One region of the Alicyclobacillus sp. CIJ1 genome, then DNA from elsewhere that is predicted to be linked to it. Evidence: riboswitches for the same ligand, from Rfam matches in the RefSeq annotation. Region 1 holds a riboswitch; the other holds the start of a gene.
The links. A riboswitch is a leader RNA that binds a small molecule or an ion and turns the genes downstream of it on or off. The one in region 1 is predicted to bind FMN.
Positions count from the first base shown of each region.

Region 2: linked by a shared signal. The riboswitch ahead of ribD (bifunctional diaminohydroxyphosphoribosylaminopyrimidine deaminase/5-amino-6-(5-phosphoribosylamino)uracil reductase RibD) and the one ahead of AC27E8_RS01680 (DMT family transporter) in region 1 are both predicted to bind FMN.

Region 1 is NZ_BAAJPH010000063.1:41,696-45,556, forward strand. Features, by position in the region: gene AC27E8_RS01675 (Gfo/Idh/MocA family protein) at 1-1,149, shown strand, start outside; FMN riboswitch at 1,204-1,341, shown strand; gene AC27E8_RS01680 (DMT family transporter) at 1,545-2,528, shown strand; gene AC27E8_RS01685 (anti-sigma factor family protein) at 2,634-3,113, opposite strand; gene AC27E8_RS01690 (2-hydroxyacid dehydrogenase) at 3,254-3,861, shown strand, end outside.
Region 2 is NZ_BAAJPH010000143.1:137,752-141,612, forward strand. Features, by position in the region: gene AC27E8_RS13675 (zinc-binding alcohol dehydrogenase family protein) at 1-237, opposite strand, end outside; gene AC27E8_RS13680 (APC family permease) at 407-1,789, shown strand; FMN riboswitch at 1,806-1,952, shown strand; gene ribD (bifunctional diaminohydroxyphosphoribosylaminopyrimidine deaminase/5-amino-6-(5-phosphoribosylamino)uracil reductase RibD) at 2,061-3,176, shown strand; gene AC27E8_RS13690 (riboflavin synthase) at 3,179-3,832, shown strand; gene AC27E8_RS13695 (bifunctional 3,4-dihydroxy-2-butanone-4-phosphate synthase/GTP cyclohydrolase II) at 3,848-3,861, shown strand, end outside.

The sequences.
Region 1 (3,861 bases):
ATTCGAATCGGCATGGTGGGCTATCAATTCATGGGCAAAGCCCACAGCCACGCGTATCGAGACCTGGACTTCTTTTTCGACGAGCTCCCCGTCACGCCGGTGCTGCAGGCCATCGCCGGGCGGAGTGAGGAGCCGCTTCGGCGGGCGGCCGAGGCGTACGGCTTCGCGTCGTACGAGACGGACTGGCGGCGGTTGGTGGAGCGCGACGACATCGACGTGATCGACATCGTGACGCCGAACAACGCGCATGCCGAGATCGCCATCGCCGCGGCGGAGCACGGCAAGCACGTGATCTGCGAGAAACCGCTCGCCATGACGGTGGACGAGGCGGTCCGCATGCGCAACGCGGTGCAGGCGGCAGGTGTCCGTCACCTCGTGTGCCACAATTACCGGTACGCGCCGGCTGTACAGTTCGCGAAGCGGCTGATCGACGACGGGCGCCTGGGGCGGATCTACCACGTGCGGGCGCAGTATCTGCAGGACTGGATCATGGACCCCGACTTTCCGCTCGTGTGGCGCCTGCGCAAGGACGTGACGGGATCGGGAGCGCTCGGCGACATCGCGGCGCACATTCTGGATCTCGCCCGGTTTTTGGTCGGCGAAATCCGCGAAGTCGCGGCTTGCATGGAGACGTTTATCAAGGAGCGGCCCCTGGGCGAGATGGCCGGCGGGCTTGAGGCGAGAGCGTCTGGCGGCACGGGGCGCGTCGACGTGGACGACGCCGTGGCCTTCCTCGCCCGCTTCGACAACGGGGCGATGGGCGTGTTCGAGGCCACGCGGTTTGCGGGCGGGCATCGAAACGGCAATCAGTTCGAGATTAACGGCGAGAAGGGATCTCTTCGCTGGAACCTCGAGGACATGAACTGGCTCGAGGTCTACTTCCACAGCGACGAGCCGGGATTGCAAGGGTTCCGCCGCATCAACTGCACGGAACCCTTGCACCCGTACGCGGAGCGGTACTGGCCCGCGGGGCACATCATCGGCTACGAGCACACGTTTTTGAACCTGTTTGGCGCGTTTTTCAAGGGCTTGGTCGAAGACCAGCCTGTGAAGCCCGACTTCGAGGACGGCGTTCGCAATCAATGTGTGTTGGAGGCAGTCGAGAAGGCCGCGGCGTCGAGGTCGTGGGAAAACGTGGAGTACCGCTGAGCGGACGGCCTTGCACGGACTTACGAATTTGCAGTACAATGGCGACAAGTGAACAGGAACCTTCGGGGCAGGGTGAAATTCCCGACCGGCGGTGATGGCCTTTGGCCTAAGCCCGCGACTCGCCACGTTGTGGCGACGGATTTGGTGAGATTCCAAAGCCGACGGTAAAAGTCCGGATGGGAGAAGGTTCGCGGTGGTCGCAGCGCGCAGGTGCGCCGTCATGGCTGTGAGAGACAGCCTTGCGGTGTGCGCTCGTGGCGTGCGCCGTGTCTTGTTGCGGTCCAACAGCCCCGGGGGACGAAGGTTCCTCGGGGCTTCGCGCGTTTGCGGCACCCAGTTCTCCATGTGCTCCCAGGGTTCCTCCGGAGAAACGATAGAACGCGGAGGGACGCCCTGTGAAGGACTTATCCACTTCGTCTCGTGCGAGCAACCACGGTTCGCTCTGGCTCATCGCGTGCGGAGCCGCGCTGTGGGGGCTCGACGCGCTTTTCATTCTCGCGCTTCAGCACTGGTTCACGTCGATTGAAATCGTCTGCTTCGAGCACGTGTTGCTCGCGCTTTACGCGATTCCGGTGCTCGTCCGCAGGCGGCGGGAATGGCTGGAGCTCGGCGCCGCGGATTGGCTCGCCGTCCTGTTTGTCGCATGGGGCGGCTCGGCCGTGGCCTCCATCCTGTTCAACGTCGGGCTCGCCGTGGGCATCCGATCCGACGCCGTGAATGAGGTCCTGCTTTTGCAGAAGCTTCAGCCGGTGTTCGCGCTGTTGTTGGCCGCCATCGTGCTGGGCGAGCGGGTCCGGCGCGCGTATTGGCCGTGGTTCGCGGTGGCTCTCATAGGCGCGTACATCCTGACCTTCGGCTTGACATGGCCCTCCTTGACCCATGCGAGCGCGCGGGCCGGCTTGTGTGCGCTCGGGGCGGCGTTTCTGTGGGGCGGATCCACCGTCATGGGCAAGCGCGTGATGCGCAAGGTTTCGTTTCCCACGATGACGGCCCTTCGCTTCGGATCCGCGCTGCCGCTTCTCGTGGCGCTCACCCTCTTCGGTCACCCGAACTGGTCCCGGGTGGCAGACGGCTTGGGGCACTGGGCTGTGATGGGCAACCTGATCTACCAGACGGTGGTGCCGAGCCTGCTCAGCCTGTTGGTGTACTATCGGGGGCTTGGAGGCGTCAAGGCTTCGTACGCCACGTTGGCGGAGCTCGCGTTTCCGGCCACGGGACTCGCGGTGAACGCGCTATTCTTGCATCAGACGGTGCATGCGGCCCAGTGGGTGGGCTTTGCGCTCGTGTGGATGGCGGTGTACGCGCTCTCGCGCATGGCGGATAGCTCGGATCTCGGTGAGCGGAGCGTTCGGGAGGCGTCGGCGGGCACGGCGGCCTGAGCGGAAGATGTCATCGTCCGCCGGTCCATGCACGTTCCATCGAGGAAGGGCGAGTATCGAGAGAAAAGGCGGCGGTTCTCCCTTGAGGAGATCCGCCGCCGCTGACTACAACAGGCCCTTCTTCCAATGCCACTTGTCCGTGATTTCCTCGCCTCGATGCACGATGGCCCGAGACACGTGCGAAATTCTGTGCCACGCCGCGGTGCCAAGCGCCTTCGAGTATCGGCCGTGATCGCCCGCGAGGCTCACGAAGCTCATGAGGAGGAGCGCGAAACTCAGGCTGAGGGCGGTGAGCCGTTTGCGCCGCACATACCGCTTGGCCGAGATAGGCTGCAAGTCCTCCTTGGGCTGCGCGGGAAAGGCAATAATCTGCGCGCTCCTCACAGGCGGATGTGTCGAGGCTGGGCTGTCATCAGTCGCGTCCTTAGGTTGAAACATGGTGATGAGCTCGCGAAACTCCGCGACATCGCGGCGACACGCTGGGCACGTGGCGAGGTGGCGTTCGAATCGCTTCTTCACCAGCTCGTCTTTCAGTTCGTTCAGCGCGTAATCGACGCAATAGGAACAGATGGACGGGTTGTCCAAATGGTTCTCACCCTCTTGACGGAATCCATACCCCATCGTTTTTCAGTAAACCACGATCCAGCGCGATTGAGAAGCCCTTTCTTCGAGTCGCCGTTCAAGGTACAGTGAAACTGGCAACGGCATTCAAAGGGAGGGCGCATATGGCAAGCATTGTTTCCACCAAGCCGCTCAGCGCGGCGCAACGCGAGAAGCTGTCCCGCTTCGGCGACGTGGCTTGCCCGCAGGAAGGTCAGCGGTTCTCGCAGGCCGAACTGTTCTCTGCGCTTCACGACGCCGTGGGGCTCATCACATTCGGCACGCGCGTCGACGAGACGCTCCTCGAACAGGCGCCGCATCTCAAGGTGGCATCCACGGCCTCCGTGGGCTATGATCATTTCGACCTCGCCGCCATGCGGAGGCGGCGCATCCTCGGCGCACATACGCCGCATGTGCTCGACGACACCGTCGCCGATCTCGGCATGGCGCTCATGCTCGCAGTGGCCCGCCGCATTGTCGAGTTGGACGCCTACGTCCGCAGAGGCGACTGGAAGAAGGGCGACGAAGAGGTCCTCTACGGCGTCGACGTTCATCACCGGACGCTCGGCATCGTGGGCATGGGCCGCATCGGCCGCGCGCTCGCCAAACGCGCGAAGTTCGGATTCTCCATGAACATCCTATACCACGCGCGATCCCGCCACGACGACGTGGAGCAGGCGTTCGGCGCGCGCTACGCGGACCTGCCGGATCTCCTTCAGGCTTCAGACTTCGT
Region 2 (3,861 bases), on a different contig from region 1:
CGTTTCGACGACAATTCCAGCGGCGTCAAAGCCGAGGATTTTGGGCGTGGATTCCACCTTGTCTTTTGGCGCGCGGATCTTTGTATCGACGGGATTCACGGAGACAGCCTGGATCTGCACCAACAAATCGCGCCCTTGCGGGCGGGGGCGCTCCACCTCCAGGTCCAGCAGGCTCTCCGGATCCGAGATGGGCAGGTATCGATACAGGCCCACCGCTTTCATCTTCGCCACAGGCATCGCCTCCTCGTAAGCTAGGATCAAACGCGTACCACTCACAAAGAGTTATACACTTCCCTTTCGTTCAACGCAAAATCCCGCAAAATCGTCCGGGGATTCGGTATACTCGAACTACGAATTTGTTCAAGCGCGGCGCGTGATTGCCCGCCGCTTCTGGGGAGGAGATGTCGTGCAGGGTTCGGAAGTTCAAGGATTTCGCCGGTCGCTCGGGCTTCGCCAGGTGCTCGCTATCGCCGTGGCTGCCATCTCGCCTACCACGTCCGTGTTTCTCGTCTACAACACGGCTCTGTTTCAGGCGGGCACGGGCGTGTTCTGGGCCTTTCTCGTCGGCGCCTGCATCGCGCTGTCCATGGCGTTTTGCTACGCGGAACTCGGGTCCGCATATCCCGGTGCGGGCGGTGCGTACCGCATCGTGCAGCGCGTGCTGGGCGAGCCGTTTGGCTTCATCGCCGTCTTTCTCTTTCTCGTGCTCGGCGTCGTGATCACCGCGAGCATCCTCGTGTCCGCCGCCTCCTACCTGCACGCGCTCATCCCGGCGCTCCCGGTCAACTGGACGGCGGTCGCCATGATGGCCCTCGTCACCTGGCTTTCGCTGGAGCGCATCGGCGCAACGAGCGCCGTGGCGACGGTGATGCTCGTGCTGGAGCTCGTGGTCATCGTCGCGTTCACGGCGCTGGCGTTTGCGCACGCGCAGCATCCGCTCGCGTACCTCGGGCGCCTCACGTATCCCATCCGGGTCGATCACGCCCCGCAGTCCGTGAATGGGCAGGACCTTCTAGCCGCGGTGGTGCCGGCGCTGTTTGCGTTCAACGGCTACGATTGGCCGCTCTACTTCGCGGAAGAGACCGTCGAGACCCGTCGCGTCCTGCCCCGCGCCGTCCTTTTGGCTGCCATCATCAGCGTGGTGGTGGAGGTCCTGGCGGTCATGGCCGCCACGCTCGCCGTGCCGCAGACGTCGTTCACCGTCATCCCATCGTCCTACTTGCCACTCGTGTCCATCGCGCAGTCGGCCGCGGGCCAGGCCGGGGCCACCATCTTGCTCGTCGGCGTCGTGATCGCCATGTTTGACACCGGACTCACGGGCAATTTGGCCTACGCGCGCATCTATCTGGACGCCGCGCGGGACGGGAGTTGGCCAGGCCCCGTCAACCGATTCTTCGCGACTATGAATCGGCGCGGCGTGCCGAAGTGGGGATTTGTGTTGCTCGGCGTGGGCAACGCGCTGTTGTGTTACTTCACGTCTTTGAACAACCTCATCACCTTCACCGGCGTGATCATTGTCACCATCTATTTGCTCGTGGCGGTATCGGCCATCGTGCACCGCGTGCGCCGCGGATCGGCCCAGGCGCCGTTTCGCATGCCGCTCTGGCCGCTTCCGCCTCTGATTGCGCTCTGCGGCGTGGGCTTGTCGCTCGTCGAACAGGCGCCTGGCGATCTCATCCGGACGGCCGTTCTCGTCGCCATCGCGCTCGTGTACGCGTTCGCCTATCTGCAGCGGCGCCGGGACTTGCGATCCGGCCGCGAATCGTCCATGATGGAAGACAACAACTGAATCCGGAACGCAACGCGCAATCCTTCGGGGCAGGGTGAGGCCAAAAGGCCAATTCCCGATCGGTGGTGATCCGAGCGCACGACTCGGTCAGTCCACGAGCCGAAAGGCACGAACTGGTGAGATTCCAGTACCGACGGTATAGTCCGGATGAAAGAAGGATGGCGGCGCGTTGGCGCACGTCGTGCGCTTTCGCAGCTTGCCGAGACTCTTTTGCCCATTCGCCCCTGATGGTCAGGGGCTTTTTTCATGGGCGGATAAGGGGAGATGGCCGATGACCGAAGACGAGCGGTACATGCACATGGCGCTTGAGGTGGCGCGCCTGGGCGAAGGCCAGACGTCCCCAAACCCGATGGTCGGCGCCATCGTCGTGAACGGCGGGCGGGTGGTGGGCCAAGGCGCACACCTGATGGCGGGCACGCCGCACGCGGAAGTGCACGCGCTGCGCATGGCGGGGGAGGCGGCGCGAGGCGCGACGCTCTACGTCACGCTCGAGCCGTGCAATCACCACGGCAGGACGCCGCCCTGCACGGACGCCATCCTCGCCACAGGCGTTCGGCGCGTGGTGGTGGCCACGTTGGACGTGGATCCGCGCACGGCCGGGCTCGGCGTGAAGCGCCTGCAGGAGGCCGGGATCGAGGTGACGGTCGGCGTGCTCGAAGCGGAGGCGCGCGAACTGAACCGCCACTTCTTTCACCGCGTCGAGACCGGTCGCCCGTACGTGGTGTACAAGGTGGCCATGACGCTAAGCGGGCACGTGGCCGCATCGAGTGGCCACAGCCAGTACGTGACCGGACTCGCGGCGCGCGAGGACGTGCATCGGCTGCGGCAAGTCATTCCGGCCATCGGCGTCGGCGTCGGCACGGTCCTCGCGGACGATCCCGAGTTGACCGCGAGGGATCTCGCCACGGGGACAAGGCGAGATCGTCAGCCGCTTCGCGTGGTGTTCGACACGCGGCTTCGCACGCCGCCGACCGCGCGGCTGTTGGCGGCGCCCGGGCGCACGCTTCTCCTCACGTCGGAGCGCATGGCCTCCGCTCCGGCCGCGAGGCGCCTCGCGGAACAGGGCGACGTCCGCATCGCGCCGGTGGCCGAGCGGGACGGCCACCTGGATCTGCACGCGGCGCTTTCGGCTGTCGCGGCGGAAGGGGCGAATGCCCTTCTGGTGGAGGGCGGGCCCACGCTTGCGTCAGCGCTTCTTCAGAGCCGGCTCATCGACGAGGTGCGCGTGTATGTGGCGCCCAAGCTCCTCGCCAGCGGGTTGCCCGCCTTCGCGGGCGCTTTCACCCAGTCGATGGCCGAGGCCGTTCAACTTCACAGCGTGAGGAGCGAATGGCTGGGTGACCATCCCGTCCTCACAGGGCGAATTCACTATCGTGAGGAGGTGTGAGCATGTTCACCGGACTTGTGGAAGGAACTGCGCGCCTCGCGGCGGTATCTCGCCACACCGGCGGGGCCACCTTTACGTTGGAGGCGCCGTTTCTCATGGACGACCTGCGGGTCGGTGACAGCGTCGCTGTGAACGGAGTCTGCCTCACGGTGGAGACAGTGGGCAGCGGCTTGTTCACCGCCACGGCGGTCCCCGAGACGCTGCGACGCACCAACCTCGGGGGACTTCAGCCGGGCGGCCGCGCGCACGTCGAGCGCGCCATGCGCGCCGACGGGCGGTTCGGAGGTCACATCGTGACCGGGCACATCGACGGGATTGGCCACGTGACGGACGTGTATCCGGACGGGGAGGCACGCGTGCTTGTCATTCGCGTCGATCCGTCCCTCGCGCGCTACATGGTGGACAAGGGATCCGTGGCCGTCGACGGCGTCAGCCTCACCATCATGCGCGCGGAAAAAGACAGGTTCTCGGTGTCCATCATCCCGCACACCCAGGCGGTCACGCGGTTTGGCGAGATCAGCACGGGTGAGACGGTCAACATCGAGTGCGACGTGATCGCCAAGTACGTGGAGAGGCTCTTGATGTACCGCGGCGACGCGGGCGCGTCGGGCGGCATCGATGCGGCGTTTCTGGCGCGGCACGGGTTTTTGCGATAAGAGGGGGCGTGGAGCATGAACACCATCGA